Regions from separate parts of the Thioclava sp. F1Mire-8 genome, predicted to be linked through region 2. Evidence: riboswitches for the same ligand, from Rfam matches in the RefSeq annotation. Region 2 holds a riboswitch; each other region holds the start of a gene.

Region 1 (4,943 bases), on a different contig from region 2:
AAGAGCGCACGCCCCATCCCGCCGGACAGCTGCGGGATCGGCGCGGCGCGGCGATCATGCCCCGCGCCGAAACTCGACGGCAGGGTGGCGCGCGCCGCGATCAGCAGCGCCGCGACCGAGATCGCGACCTGCACCAGCGCAAGGCTCGCCGCGCGGCCCATGTCGAAATCGAAGCGGAAGGCCTGATAGATCGCCAGCTCCACCGTGGTCGCGCGCGGCCCGCCGCCAAGGGTCAGGGCCACCGCGAAGGACGTCAGGCAGACGAGGAAGATCGCAAGGAACGCCCCGGGCAGCACGCTGCGCAGCATCGGACGTTCGAGGTGACGCGTGACCTCCGCAGGGCCGAAGCCGAGGGTCGCGGCAAGGCGAAACCGCTCGGCCGGGATCGCCTCCCAGCCGTGCAGGATCATCCGGGTCGCAAGCGGCAGGTTGAAGAAAACATGGGCCACGATGACGCCCTCCGCGCCGTAGATCGAAATCGGATCGATGCCGAGCGGGGCGAGGGCCGCATTGACCAGCCCGCGCCGCCCGAAGACCGCGATCAGCCCGAAGACCGCGACGATCACCGGCAGGATGAAGGGAGCCCCCAGGAGCGAAATCAGCAGTCCGCGCCCGGCGAAGCGGCGGCTATGCAGCGCACGGGCGACCGGCAACGCCAGCGCGCAGGAGATCAGCGCCGAGGCCGCCGCCTGCCAGAGCGTGAAGCGGATCGCGGCGAGATCGGTTTCGCGCAAGCCGGTCAGCCCGCCTGCCCGGAGCGCCACTGCCGCCAAAGTGCCAAGGACAAGCGCGGCCAAAGCCGCACCCGCCAGCACCGCCCAGATGGGCGTGCCTCTTATCTGGAGAAGGCGCGTTGCCATTCGTCCAGCGCCGGACCGCGCAGTTTCTCGGCCTCGGCCTCACCCAGATAGAGCGTCTTGTCGGGCATCGGGAGTTTCTGGAACACTTCCGGCAGCTGATCGTGGGGCAGTTTCGCCGGGAAGGACCAGTTCGCCGTCGCGATCATGCCTTGGAAATCGGGGCTGAGCACGTAATCCATGAATTTCTGCGCCAGTTCGGGATGTTTCGAGGTCTTGAGCTGCGCGACCAGTTCGGGGGTGAAGTAATGCCCCTCGGGGAAGATCGCGGCGGCCTTGGAGTCGTCGTCCTCGGCCATGATGTGATAGGCGGGCGAGGTGACATAGCTCAGTACCATATCCGCCTCGCCATCGGTGAACATGCCGTAGGCTTCCGACCAGCCCGGGGTCACGGTCAGTACCTTGGGCGCGATCTTCGTCCACGCCTCTTCGGCCTTGTCGCCATAGATGTCCTTCACCCAGAGCAGCAACGACAGACCCGCGACCGAACTGCGCGGATCCTCGATGACGATCTTGTAGGCGTCGTCGGGCGCATCCAGCAGGTCCTGGAAGCTCGTGGGCGGGTTCTTCAGCTTGGTCTTGTCATAGACGAAGGCCAGTTCAGACCAGTCGAAGGGCAGAAAGATCGGATCGTTCCACTTGACCGGCATGGTCAGGTCGGAGGTGTCTTCGTTATGCGGGGCGAACAGGCCGGTGGCGCGCGCCTTCGCGGTCACGTCGGTGTTCAGACCGATCGCGACATCGGCGGAGGTCTTGTCGCCTTCGAGCAGGATGCGCGGCAGCACATCGCCCGACACGAATTTCAGATCGCAATCGCAGGTCGCCTCGAACCCCTTCTCGATCGCGGGGCCGGGGCCCCATTCGCTCGTGAAATAATCAGGCGCATAGACGGTGAGCACGGGCTTGTCCTCGGCCGCCGCCATCGTGGCGATCAGGCTCAGGGCTCCCGCAAGCATCAGGTGGGTTTTCATGCCTCACTCCTTGGGCTTGCCGGGCGGAGTGGGGCCGGACTATCCGGCTACCTTCCCTCCGCCGGTCTTAACCGGTTCAGGTTCAACGGGTTCGCGCGGATCGCATCTCAGCCAGCCTTGCGCTGGCACCCCGAGGTAGGGCGCAACCTAAGCGCGCGGGGCTTCGGACGCAAGGGCAAGTAGGCACCGCGCCCCTGATCCGCGCCCGGACGCTCTGGCGAGTTCCCGCCAGTGACGACCCGCGCCGGATTTCAATGGCTTGCAACTGCGCGCGGGGCGACGCAGGCTCGATCCGGAACGGATTTGGGAGGAACCGATGCGCATTACCCTCACGGCGGCCCTTATGACCGCGACCGCCCTGCCCGCCTTGGCCGACACGATCGAGGTGCCGGGCAAGATCACGGCCGTGACGCTCTTTCCGCAGGGCGCGCAGGTGGTGCGGCAGGTGGAGGTGAAGGCGCCCGAGGGCAGCCATGACCTGCTGGTTCCGGGGTTTCCCGAAGGCACCGACATCTCGACGCTGCGGGTGTCGGGTGACGGTGTGCAGATCGGCGCGGTGAGCCTGATCTCAGGGCGCGCGCCGGCGACCAGCGGAACCGAAAGCGCGGCGGTGAAGGCTGCGCGTGACCGGCTGGCCTCTGCAAAGGAAGCCCTTGCGGAAAAGGAAGACGCGGTGGCCGTGATCCGCGCCAAGGCGCAGGCCGCGCGCGACCAGATCACATATCTCAAGAACACCGACTCGCAGGTCACCGCGCCCGAACAGCTGCGCGCGCTGGCGCAGATGGTGGAGGATCAGATTCTCTCGGCCACCGAACGCGCAATCGCCGCCGAAGCGGAAGCGCGCCGCGCGGAAGCCGCGCTCGACCCCGCGAAAGAGGCGGTGAAGCAGGCGCGAGCGGCGCTCGATGCGCTGCTGAACCCGGCGAAAGATCGAGAGATGCTCAGCGCGAAGGTGCAGGGCTCGGGCAGGCTGACGATCACCTCTTACGTTAACAATGCCGGGTGGGAGCCCTCCTATGATCTGCGGCTCGACCGAGACAAGGGCGCGGTGGATATGGAGCGCTTCGTCTCGGTCCATCAGGCCACCGGCGAGGACTGGCGTAACGTCGACCTGACGCTCTCGACCGCTCGCCCCGGCGGGCGCGCAGAGCCGGGCGAAGTCTATCCGCGCCTCGCGCACATCGGCGACCCGGATGCGCCGCCCGCACCGGTGCCGATGAAGCGCTCCCTCGCGGCATCGGATGGCGCCGCCGCGCCGATGGCGGAAGCAGCGATCAGCGACCGCGCCGATCTTCAGATGCAGGGCGAAACGGTGACCTACCATTACCCGAGCGCGGTCGATCTGCGCGACGGGGTCGACGATCTCCGCCTGAGCCTCGATTCCAAGACCCTCCCGATGGAGGTCTTCGCCGAAGCCGCCCCGCTGACCGATCCGCAGGCCTATCGCGTGGCCGAGGGCAAGAACGAGACCGGCGAGATCCTGTTGCCCGGCCCCGCGAACCTCTATGCCGATGGCGCGCTGGTCGGCCAGTCGCATCTGCCGATGGTGGCGGCAGGGGATGACCTGACGCTGGGCTTCGGGCCGATCGAGGGCATTCGCGTGGACCGCCGCATGCCCGACACGATGGAGGGCGATAGCGGCTTCATTTCCAAGTCGAACGAGCGCCGCGAAGTCGTCGAGATCGAGGTGAAGAACCTGACGGACAAAGGCTGGCCGATGCGGGTGATCGACCGGGTACCCTATTCCGAACAGGAAGACCTGAAAATCACTACCAAGGCGACCCCGCCCGCGAGCGAGACCGATTACGACCATCGCCGCGGCGTGCTCGCATGGCGCTTCGATCTGGGCGCGGACGAGACCAAGACGATCCGCACCGAGACCACGCTGAGTTGGCCCACCGACAAGGTGCTGCGCTAGGTCAGCGTAACGCAAAGGCCTCCGCGCGCGATCAGGCTGCGTTTCGCGGGTTCGCCGCAGCCCGCAGTTTCGCGAGCAACGCTGGCGACAGGCGCAGGAACCCGCGCGCGGGCGGTTCGGCCTTCGCCGCCTCTGGGGGCTGTGTCTCTGCACCGCCGGTCTTTTCGGTCGCCTTGGCCGCCTTCTCCTCCGGCACGGCTTGCGCCCCCGCCGCCTGCGCCGCGGCATACTCGGCGGCGGCAGCCTGTGCCGTCATCGTTTCCGCCGCGCCCTGCCCAGACCTCGCGCCGACGATCTTGGTGCGGCCGCCATCGTCCCCCGGAAACGGCGCGGCGAAGCGCAGCACCAACTCCGTCAGGCTCGGCCCGATCTCGTCGAGCAGCAACAGGAAGCGGTTCGTCGGCCAGGCATGCAGACCCAGCGCGCCCCCGCCCGCAAGCCGCAGCACGAAGCCCGCATCCCGCAGCCGATGTTGCAGATCGAACCAATCGCGCGCCTGATCCAGCGCCGCTTGCACCGCCGCCATTTCCGGCAGCGGCTCTTTCGTGGTGGGGAGGGCGGAGGTTGGCTCCTCCGCCAGCCCCTCCTGCAGGACGCGCCGGATCAGCTCTGCCGGAGGCAGGCCGAACGCGCGCGCCTCCGCCGCAATGCGATCGATCATATCGAGCGGCAGCCGCAGGGAGACGAGACGATGCTGGGAATGCGGTCGGGATGCAGGTGACATGTCGGGTCAAAGCTCGTTGGCGTGGGCGGGGTACCCGCAGCCTCGCGCATCAAGCTTAACAGCCCGTGAATGGCAATTGGTTTTCTCCAAGGCGGAGCAATCGACCTCGCGAAGGGGGTCAACGAATTTGCAAAGCCTCAGAGCTTCTCGAACCGATCCGAGCCGGAGACGTATTGCTCGAGCGTACCCTCGCCGATGTCGTGGCGCAGCCCGTGCAGCGTCATCCGATCGGCGTCGAGCGCTTCGCGCACGAAGGGGAAAGTCATCAGGTTCTCGAGGCTGACTTTCACGGCCTCACGCTCGAGCGCCAGCACCTGCTGATCCTCGGGCAGGTCGGTGACGCGCTCGTAGCCCGGACGCAGAAGGTTCAGCCAGGTGCCGACGAAAGAGCTTTTCTCCTCCAGTTCCGGCGCATGCCCCGAACACATCGCGTGGCAGCCCGCGATGCCGCCGCAATTGCTGTGGCCCAACAC
Region 2 (4,943 bases):
CCGGGGCGGATGTGACCCATCCCGATCTCGCCGACAATATCGATGGTGCCCTCTCCTACAGCTATTTCGACAACAGTTCCGATGTCACCGACACGGACGGGCACGGCACTCACGTGGCCGGGATCATCGCCGGTGTGCAGAACGGGCAGGGGATCGAGGGGATCGCCTGGGGGTCCAAGCTGATGATCCTGAAAGGCGTCGGAGGCTCGGTGCCTGCGGGCAGCTATGCGGATGCGATCACGCGGTCGGTCAAGGCCGGGGCCGCCTCGATGAACAACAGCTGGTCCTATGTGGACAGCACGGACAAGACGCTTACGATCGACCAGTTTTCGAGCGCCGACCAGATCCGCCTGCAGCTCGGGTCGGCCACGATCGACGCGCTCGATGCAGCCGCGAAAGCGGGCATGGTCAGCGTGTTCGCTGCGGGTAACGACGGCGGCGCCAATCCCAGCGTGATGGCCGGCCTGCCGGAATACTTCCCGGAAATGGACGGCTCGATCCTCGGCGTCGTGGCCGTCGACAGCAACCATCAGATCGCGAGCTTTTCCAACCGCTGCGGCGAGGCGATGAATTACTGCCTCGCGTCGCCCGGCGTGAACATCCTCTCGACCTATCCGAGCGATCTCGGCGGCGATTACGCCTACATGAGCGGGACTTCCATGGCGACGCCCTATGTCACCGGCGCGGTCGCGGTGCTCAAGAGCGAATTCCCCGAGCTGACAGGTCAGCAAATCGTGCAGATCCTCGAGAACAGTGCGACCGATCTCGGCGCGGTCGGCATCGACCGGGTTTATGGCTGGGGAGAGCTCAATCTGCGGCAGGCACAGGCACCTGCCGGGACGCTGAAAGTCGAGACGACCAGCTCTCTCGACGGCCCCTCCGTGCCCGCCGCCCTAAGCGCGATCAGCGCAAGCCGCGGCGTGGCCGGGGCCCTGCGCGCGACGCTCTCCAACCAGCGAATGATCGTCACCGATGCCTATGATCGGGGCTATCATGTGCCGACCAGCAGCTTCGTGGCGGATTACGCGGATGCCAGCGCCGCCCGAGCCGCGACGGAAGCCTTCGCGATGGGACGGACGGATGCGATCAATCTGAGCGCGGGCACCGGCACCTTGTCACTGTCGCGCGGCGACGGTTCCGCGATTGCCGGAACAGGCTGGGTCGACAGCGCCGCGATGGCCGCGCCATACCTGAAATCTTTCGATGCCACATCCGCGCTGCATTACGAAATCGGCCTCGGCGGCGGGCTGTCGGCGTCGATTTCGCAGGCAGGCGGCGGGGCTGGCGATATCACCTCGCATTACATCGCCGGCTCGCTCAGTGCCCGGTTTGGCGCCGGCAAGCTCTCGATGACCGTCGGCAGCCTGCATGAAGGCGGCGGCTTCCTGGGAACCTCGGTGGGCGGCGCGTTCGGTGGCGGCCTGTCCAGCGATACCCGCTTCGTTCAGCTCGGCATGAACGTCGCCCTCGGTGACGGCACCTCTCTCGCGTTCACCGCGGCCAATGGCAGTTCGAACTTCTCCGGAGACGGTTTGCTTCGCTCTGGCAACGGGCTGCACTCGAACGCCTATGCCGTGGGCCTGAGCAAGACAGGGTTTCTGTCCGGCGATGATCGTGTCTCCATCGGGATTTCGACGCCGATCTCGCTTGCTTCGGGCAAGATGACGATGAGCGTGCCGACCGCCGTCGGGGCCGCCGTCGGAAACGCCCGCTCCGACAAGGTGGTGATGACGACCTCCTCGGTGAATATCGAAAGCGCAGCACCTCAGCCCGACCTTCAGTTCGGCTATTCGCGCACGGCGGGGATCGGTCGTCTCGGCGCGGGGCTTGTCTACGAACCCGGGAAGCGTTCAGCGATGGGGGTTTCGCTGGGATGGACGGCGCGCTTTTGAACCGCTGACGCCGGGCGCGCCGATCACGACCGCCGGATGTCGCGCGGACGCGCCTTGCCAGGTTCGCACTTCGCTCCTACAACAGGATCACGCAGGGGAGTCCCGCTTAGGGGACTGAGAGGCTGACAGGGTGAAAACCCGGTGACGCGACCCTTTGAACCTGACCCAGTTGATACTGGCGTAGGAAGCTAGGCGCGCAGACCGGGAAGAGTCTTTCTATCGTTGCGGGCCATGACAAAAGGCCGTTCGGCCTTTGGTTTCCCAAGCGTCTCTCAATTGGTGTCCTTTGAGATTGAATGCTTGAGGAGCACCGAAACGATGAACATCCCCAACCCCAAGATCACCACCGGTCCGCTGCCGGCGTCGCGCAAGATCTACGTCGAGGGCGCTTTGCATGAAGGTCTGCGCGTGCCGATGCGCGAGATCGCCGTGCACCCCACTGCCGGGGAAGCACCGCTGCCGGTCTATGACAGTTCGGGCCCTTACACCGACCCCGAGGTCACGACCGATATCAATGCCGGTCTCGCGCCGCTGCGCCGGGCATGGATCGAGGCGCGCGGCGATGTCGAGCGATATACCGGGCGCGATGTCCGGCCCGAGGATAACGGCTTTGCCGAAGGGGCGCGGCTGATGCCGGAATTCCCGGTCAGGCGGCAACCGTTGCGGGCCAAGGGCGACCGCGCGGTGACGCAGTTGGCCTATGCCCGCGCAGGCATCATCACGCCCGAGATGGAGTTCGTCGCGATCCGCGAGAACCAGCTGCGCGAGGCCGTAGGACCGCGCGACGGGCAGGACTGGGGCGCGAACCTGCCCGATTACGTGACGCCGGATTTCGTGCGCGACGAGATCGCCGCAGGCCGCGCGATCATCCCGGCCAATATCAACCACCCGGAATCCGAGCCGATGATTATCGGGCGCAATTTCCTCGTGAAGATCAACGCCAATATGGGCACTTCCGCCGTCACCTCCTCGATGGAGGAAGAGGTCGACAAGCTTGTCTGGGCGATCCGCTGGGGCGCCGACACGGTGATGGACCTCTCGACCGGGCGCAACATCCACAACACCCGCGAATGGATCGTCCGCAACAGCCCCGTGCCGATCGGGACCGTGCCGATCTATCAGGCGCTGGAGAAGGTGAACGGGATCGCCGAGGACCTGACATGGGAGGTCTTCCGCGACACGCTGATCGAACAGGCCGAGCAGGGCGTCGACTACTTCACGATCCATGCCGGGGTGCGTCTGCACATAGTGCCGATGACGGTGGAGCGCGTCACCGGGATCGTCAGCCGGGGCGGCTCGATCATGGCGAAATGGTGCCTGCATCACCACAAGGAGAGCTTCCTCTACGAGCATTTCGAAGAGATCTGCGACATCTGCCGGCGCTACGACGTCTCGTTCAGCCTCGGCGACGGGCTGCGTCCGGGATCGATCGCGGATGCCAACGACGCCGCGCAATTCGCCGAGCTGGAGACGCTGGGCGAACTGACGAAGATCGCCTGGGCGAAGGACTGTCAGGTGATGATCGAAGGCCCCGGTCACGTCGCGATGCACAAGATCAAGGAGAACATGGACAAGCAGCTGGAGTGCTGCCACGAAGCGCCGTTCTACACGCTCGGTCCGCTGACCACGGATATCGCGGCGGGTTACGACCACATCACCTCGGGGATCGGGGCGGCGATGATCGGTTGGTTCGGCTGCGCGATGCTGTGCTACGTCACGCCGAAGGAACATCTGGGCCTGCCCGACCGCGACGACGTGAAGACCGGCGTGATCACCTACAAGATCGCCGCCCATGCCGCCGATCTGGCCAAGGGGCTGCCCGGCGCGCAGCGGCGCGACGATGCGCTGAGCCGCGCGCGTTTCGAGTTCCGCTGGGAAGACCAGTTCAACCTCTCGCTCGACCCCGATACGGCGCGGGAATTCCACGACGAGACGATGCCGAAAGAGGCCCACAAGGTCGCGCATTTCTGCTCCATGTGCGGGCCGAAATTCTGCTCGATGCGGATTTCGCACGACATCCGCGCCGAGGCGCAGAAAGAGGGGATGGAGAGCATGGCCGCCAAGTTCCGCGAAGGCGGGGAGCTTTATGTGCCCCTCAAGGGGTCGGGCGAATGATCACCATCGCAGGCGGCGGCCTCGCGGGGCTGTCCTCGGCGCTCGAACTGGCGCGCGCCGGGGCTGCGGTGCGGGTCTTCGAGGCGGCAGAGGAGATCGGGGCGGGCAGTGTGTCGCGCTATGCGGGCGGGATGCTGGCGCCGTGGTGCGAAGCCGAAAGCGCCGAGGAGGCAGTGGTCACGCTGGGCGCGCGCGCGGCAGACTGGTGGGCCGAGATCACGCCGGTCACGCGGCGCGGCACGCTGGTCCTCGCCCCTCCGCGCGACAGTGCGGAACTGACGCGCTTCGCCCGCCGCACCTCCGGCCATCGCACGCTCGATCAGGCGGCGATCACCGAGATGGAGCCGTCCCTCGCGGGGCGGTTCGCACGCGGGCTGTATTTCGCGGAGGAGGCGCATCTCGACCCGCGCCGCGCGCTGCGCGATCTGGCGCGGGCCGCGCGTGACGCCGGGGTCGAGATCGTGTTGGGAACCCCGGCCCCCGCGCAGGTGGATCTCGGTTGCACCGGCTTTGCCGCCGACCTGCCTGACCTGCGCCCGGTGCGCGGCGAGATGGCCATCCTGCACTGCCCGGAGGTCGAGATCACCCGCACCCTGCGCCTGCTGCACCCGCGCATCCCGCTCTATCTCGTGCCGCGCGGGCAGGGCGTCTACATGATCGGCGCGACGATGATCGAAAGCGCCGCGACGCGCCCGATCACGCTGCGCTCGCTGACCGAAATGCTCAGCGCCGCTTTCACGCTGCATCCCGGCTTTGCCGAGGCGAGCGTGATCGAGACCGGGGCAGGGCTGCGCCCGGCCTATCCCGACAACCTGCCCCGCCTCGAGAGGCACGGCGGGACGCTTCATCTCAACGGGCTTTATCGCCACGGCTTCCTGCTTGCGCCTGCGATGGCGGCCCGTGTGACGCAACATTTCTTTCCGGAGGGCTCCGATG
Region 3 (4,943 bases), on a different contig from region 2:
TCATCGGCTGCGGCGCGTCGTAGCTCCACTCGACCTTGCCGGTGTTGACGTTCACCGCGTCGAGCACGCCGGTCTGCATCGCCTCGTCGCCCTTGACGTTCTTGAACGTACTGCCCAGCCGAAGCGTACCCGGCAGCGTCGTCGTTTCGCCATCGGTCGTGAAGTTCATCAACTGGTTCATTTCCATGACGTAGAACAGGTTGGTCTCCGGCGAGTAGGCCGGCGGCGACCATTCCGCGCCGCCATTGGCGCCCGGCAGAATCTTAACCCCGTCCTTGGTCGGCGGCGTGAACATGTTGTCCGACATCTTCACGAGCGGGTCCGACTTGCGGATCAGATCGCCGGTTTCGCGGTTCACCACATAGAGCCAGCCGACCTTGCCGGCCTCGCCCGCAGCGGGAACGACGTTGCCGTTGGAGTCCTTGGCGTCGAAGAGCACGACATTGCTGACGGCATCGTAATCCCAGACGTCGTGCTTGACCTCCTGATAGTGCCATTTGCGCTTGCCGGTATCGGCATCGAGCGCGACGATCGAGTCGGTATAGAGGTTGTCGCCTTTGCGGCTAGAGCCGTCGAGGTCGGGGTTCGGATTGCCGGTGCTGAAGATCACCATGTTTCGCTCCGGATCGATTGCGGGGGTCGTCCAGACCATGCCGCCACCGGACTTCCACGAGTCGCCTTCGAACGTGTCGGGATCCGTCGCGTGCCAGCGCCACACCTCCTCGCCCGACTTCGCATCGATCGCGGCAACGAAGCCGCGGATCGGCCATTCGCCGCCGGAACTGCCGACGATCACCTTGCCGTCATAGATTTGCGGCGCCATCGTTTCCGAGAACCCCGCTTGCGGGTCTGCGAGATTGGTCTTCCACACCTTTTTGCCTGTCTTCGCGTCGAGCGCGAGAAGATTGGCGTCGAGCGTCGCAATGTAGACCTTACCGTAACCCACGGCCACGCCCCGGTTCACCGGGCCGCAGCAGGTCTTGACCTGCGAGACGTCATAGGTCGTGCTCCAATACGTCTCGCCGGTTGCGGCATCGACGGCCATGACCGTCATCTCGTTATCGACCATCGGTGTCGAGATATACATCACGCCATCGACGACGATCGGCGTGGTCTCGAAGCTGGCGACCTTTCCGGTCTGCACCAAGGCAACCGGGTGCAGCTTGTCGATATTGTCCGTCGTGATCTGGTCGAGTGGCGAATAGCGCTGGTTGCTGTAGCTCCGGCCATGCAGCAACCAATCGGACTTGTTGTCCTTGGCGGATCGCATCGCGTTGTCGTCGACAGCGACATTCGCCGAAGCGGGAAGCTCCTTCATCTGGGCGCGGTTCGTGTCGCTCGTGCCCTGGATCTCGTCACTCTGCTTCGCGTGCGCAAGTGCCGGCAGGGCCGCCACGCATACGGACAGGATCAGAGGTCGGACGGCGCCTCGCGAGGTCGCGGTGAATGGTGGCAAATGTGCCATGTTCGGTCCTCCTCTCTTGAAATGATCAGCCGCGGCGGTCGGGTCAGTCGCAGGATGACTGCGACGAGTCCGGCAACGGCTGCAGGTCCATCGCATCGATCGCTTTCTGGTCGATCGCGCTGTCCCCGGGTTTGAAACCGTTCTTGCAAAGCAGATAGGCGAATGTCTGGAGATACTGCTTGTCGGTCAGCTCGCCCGGGTCATCCTTGGGCATGTGCTTCGCGATGAAGTCGTATAGTTGCTTGCCGGTCATGCCGCTGTAATCGAGGCTGTCGGCGAATTTCTTGCCCGCCAGTGCCGGGCCTGCATCCCCCATCAGATCGCTGCCATGACAATCGGCGCAGTGCTTCTTGTACACGTCGTGGCCTGACGATGCCTGCTTGGATGTGAAAAGGGCCTGCTGGTCCGAAGAGCCCGGGTAGGCTGCGCTCGCGCAGAGGACAAGGGCGGTAACGAGGCCGGTCAGGGCCGTTCCGGAATGCGTGTCTAGACGTCTCATGCTAAAAAACCTCGCTCAATAATGCTGGGACGGAGCGGTGGGGGATATGGTTCCCCAACGGATGCAAGGTGCCTTTGTTCCATTCTGCTTTGCGGGCATCAGGCAGACGGGTCTGCACCGAGCATGTTTCGGATGGGAAAGCGGATCCGAAAACGACGCCGGTATCTTCGCTCTTTCCGGCCTGACATATGACGGCGACCAGAATGGTTCCGCCGTTCAAGGATATGCGCTGGATGCTGATCGCGGCGAAGCTGTGGGCGCCTCGTCTGACCCGGCTTGACGGGCGGCGCGAAGGCTGTCACCTCTCGGAGCGAAGCGACAGGGGCGCTCGGGCAACCGGGCTGAGACGAACCCTTAGAACCTGAACCGGATAATGCCGGCGGAGGGAGGCGCGTGAGACGGTCAGGCGCGTTCCCGCCTTTGCCCCTCGCACTTCTCCTGATGCCCGCAGCCAAGGAGAGAGCGATGGAAGATCCCGGACAATATCTCGCGGCGATGCGGCAGACCGCGCCGCTCGTTCACAACATCACCAATTACGTCGCGATGAACGTGATGGCGAATGTTCTGCTCGCCTCCGGCGCCTCGCCCGCGATGGTGCATGCGCGCGAGGAGGCGGCCGAGTTCGCCGGACTCGCGCAGGCGCTCAGCATCAATATCGGCACGGTGTCGCCGCCCTGGGCGGAGGCGATGGCGGCGGCGGCCAAGGTCGCGAGCGCGCAGGGAACCCCGTGGGTGCTAGACCCTGTCGCGGTCGGCGCGACGGATTATCGGCGTGCGCTCGGTGCGCGGCTCGTGGAACTGCGCCCGACGGCAATCCGCGGCAACGCGTCGGAGATCCTTGCGCTTGCGGGCGAGGCTGGCGCGGGGAAAGGGGCGGATTCCACTGAGAGTGTCGAGACCGCGGAAGGCGCCGCACGGGCCTTGGCCCGGATGAGCGGGGCCGTGGTTGCGGTGACCGGCGCGGTCGATTTTGTGACGGATGGGGAGCGCGCTGCGCGGGTCGCCAATGGCCATGCGATGATGCCGCGCGTGACCGCTTTGGGCTGTTCGCTGACCGGTCTGGTGGCTGCGTTTCTCGCAGGACAGCCTCGCTTCGAGGCGGTCGTCGCGGCGCTGGCTTATTTCGGGCTCGCCGGGGAGAGCGCCGGGGCGAGTGCCTCAGGCCCGGGAAGCTTTCAGGTCGCGTTCCTCGATGCGCTCTATGCGATCGACGCCGAGGCGCTGAGCGCCGGAGCTCGGATCGAATCCGCATGATGATCCCGTCCATCTGTTTCGTCACCGACCCGGCCGCCCCGCAGCCCGTGGTCGCGCAGGCTATCGCTGCGGCTGAGGGCGGCGCGGGCTGGGTGCAGCTGCGCGACAAGACGCTCCCCGATGCGGAATTCGCCGCGCTGGCCCGGACGCTGGTCGAAGCGCTTGCCCCCTATGACGTGCCGCTGATCGTGAACGATAGGGTCGCGGTGGCCATCGAGATTGGGGCCGCCGGGCTGCATATCGGCCAGAGCGATGGCGACCCCGCCGCGATCCGCCGCCGGATCGGGCCCGACATGCTCCTAGGCCTCTCGATCGAGACCGAGGCGCAGATCGCCGCCGTTCCTCCCGGCATCGATTATCTCGGCGTCGGTCCGATCCATGCGACCGGCTCGAAGCCCGACCATGCCGCCCCGATCGGCCATTCAGGCTTTGCCCGGATCGTCTCGCGCACCGATCTTCCCTGCCTCGCGATCGGCGGGATCACTGCCACTGACGCGCCCGCAATCCGCGCGGCGGGCGGTGCCGGTCTCGCAGTGATTTCCGCCATCTCGCGTGCCCCTGACATGGCGCGCGCCACCCGAACCCTGCGCAACGCATGGAGCGACACATGATCCCCAATATTCTCACCATCGCGGGTTCCGACCCATCGGGCGGGGCGGGCATTCAGGCCGATATCAAGGCCATCTCCGCCAATGGTGGCTACGCGATGAGCGTGATTACCGCGCTGACCGCCCAGAACACGCGCGGCGTGCAGGCGGTGAGCCTGTGCGACACGGCGCTGATCGCAACTCAGTTGGCATCGCTGCGCGAAGACGTTCGTATCGACGCGATCAAGATCGGAATGCTGGGCGATGCCGCGATCATCGAGACTGTGGCCGAGAGGCTGACCGGGCTCGACTGTCCGGTAGTGCTCGATCCGGTGATGGTCGCGAAAGGCGGCGATCGGCTGCTGGCAGAGGCGGCGGTGACCGCGCTGCACAGCCTGCTGCCCCGGGCCGATCTGATCACGCCGAACCTGCCCGAGGCCGCCGATCTTCTGGGCTGCGCCGAGGCGACGACGCTTGATGAAATGCGCGATCAAGCCCATGCGCTGCGCGAGATCGGGCCGCGTGCGGTGCTGCTGAAGGGCGGCCATCTGCAAGGCGACCAAAGCCCGGATCTGCTGGTCACGGCGCAGGAAGAGCTCTGGCTTGACGCACCGCGCATAGCGACGCGCAACACGCACGGGACAGGCTGTACCCTGTCCTCGGCGCTGGCGACTTGGCTCGGGGCAGGGGTGCCGCTCGCGGAGGCCACCCAGCGCGCGAAGGCGTATCTGAGCGCGGCGATTGCGGCAGCTGATCGGCTGACTGTCGGGTCGGGGCACGGGCCGGTGCACCATTTCCACGCATTCCAGGAGAAGAAGAAGTGAGCTTCGCCCAAGACCTCGCGCAGGCGACCGCGCCGCTGCGCCGCCAAATCCATGACATGCCTTTCAATCGCGAACTGGCAGAGGGAAGCCTCGATCGGGAAACCTTCCAGGGCTACATCATTCAGGACGCACATTACCTCGAAGGCTTCGCCCGCGCGCTCGCGCTGGCCGCCGCCAAAGCCCCGGATGCCCCGACCGTGGCGCAGCTTGCGGGATCAGCGGCTGGAGCGATCGCCGTCGAGCGCGAATTGCACGCGCATTACATGGGGCTGTTCGGCGTCTCGGCGGAAGATTTCGCGCGGATCGAGCCTTCG

Evidence for each region. Region 2 has a riboswitch for thiamine pyrophosphate ahead of thiC (phosphomethylpyrimidine synthase ThiC). Riboswitches for the same ligand answer to the same signal wherever they lie in the genome.
Region 1: linked by a shared signal. The riboswitch ahead of thiB (thiamine ABC transporter substrate binding subunit) and the one ahead of thiC (phosphomethylpyrimidine synthase ThiC) in region 2 are both predicted to bind thiamine pyrophosphate.
Region 3: linked by a shared signal. The riboswitch ahead of thiM (hydroxyethylthiazole kinase) and the one ahead of thiC (phosphomethylpyrimidine synthase ThiC) in region 2 are both predicted to bind thiamine pyrophosphate.

The regions. Positions count from the first base shown of each region.
Region 1 covers NZ_NBNY01000004.1:140,085-145,027, reverse strand. The annotation lists gene B6V75_RS14315 (thiamine/thiamine pyrophosphate ABC transporter permease ThiP) at 1-860, opposite strand, end outside; gene thiB (thiamine ABC transporter substrate binding subunit) at 836-1,828, opposite strand; TPP riboswitch at 1,865-1,971, opposite strand; gene B6V75_RS14305 (DUF4139 domain-containing protein) at 2,145-3,746, shown strand; gene B6V75_RS14300 (hypothetical protein) at 3,778-4,407, opposite strand; gene B6V75_RS14295 (carbonic anhydrase) at 4,608-4,943, opposite strand, start outside.
Region 2 covers NZ_NBNY01000007.1:18,646-23,588, reverse strand. The annotation lists gene B6V75_RS17865 (S8 family peptidase) at 1-1,892, shown strand, start outside; TPP riboswitch at 1,976-2,096, shown strand; gene thiC (phosphomethylpyrimidine synthase ThiC) at 2,211-4,007, shown strand; gene B6V75_RS17855 (FAD-dependent oxidoreductase) at 4,004-4,943, shown strand, end outside; gene thiS (sulfur carrier protein ThiS) at 4,941-4,943, shown strand, end outside.
Region 3 covers NZ_NBNY01000001.1:1,634,806-1,639,748, reverse strand. The annotation lists gene B6V75_RS07560 (PQQ-binding-like beta-propeller repeat protein) at 1-1,465, opposite strand, end outside; gene B6V75_RS07555 (cytochrome c) at 1,509-1,964, opposite strand; TPP riboswitch at 2,275-2,369, shown strand; gene thiM (hydroxyethylthiazole kinase) at 2,430-3,218, shown strand; gene thiE (thiamine phosphate synthase) at 3,215-3,829, shown strand; gene thiD (bifunctional hydroxymethylpyrimidine kinase/phosphomethylpyrimidine kinase) at 3,826-4,629, shown strand; gene tenA (thiaminase II) at 4,626-4,943, shown strand, end outside.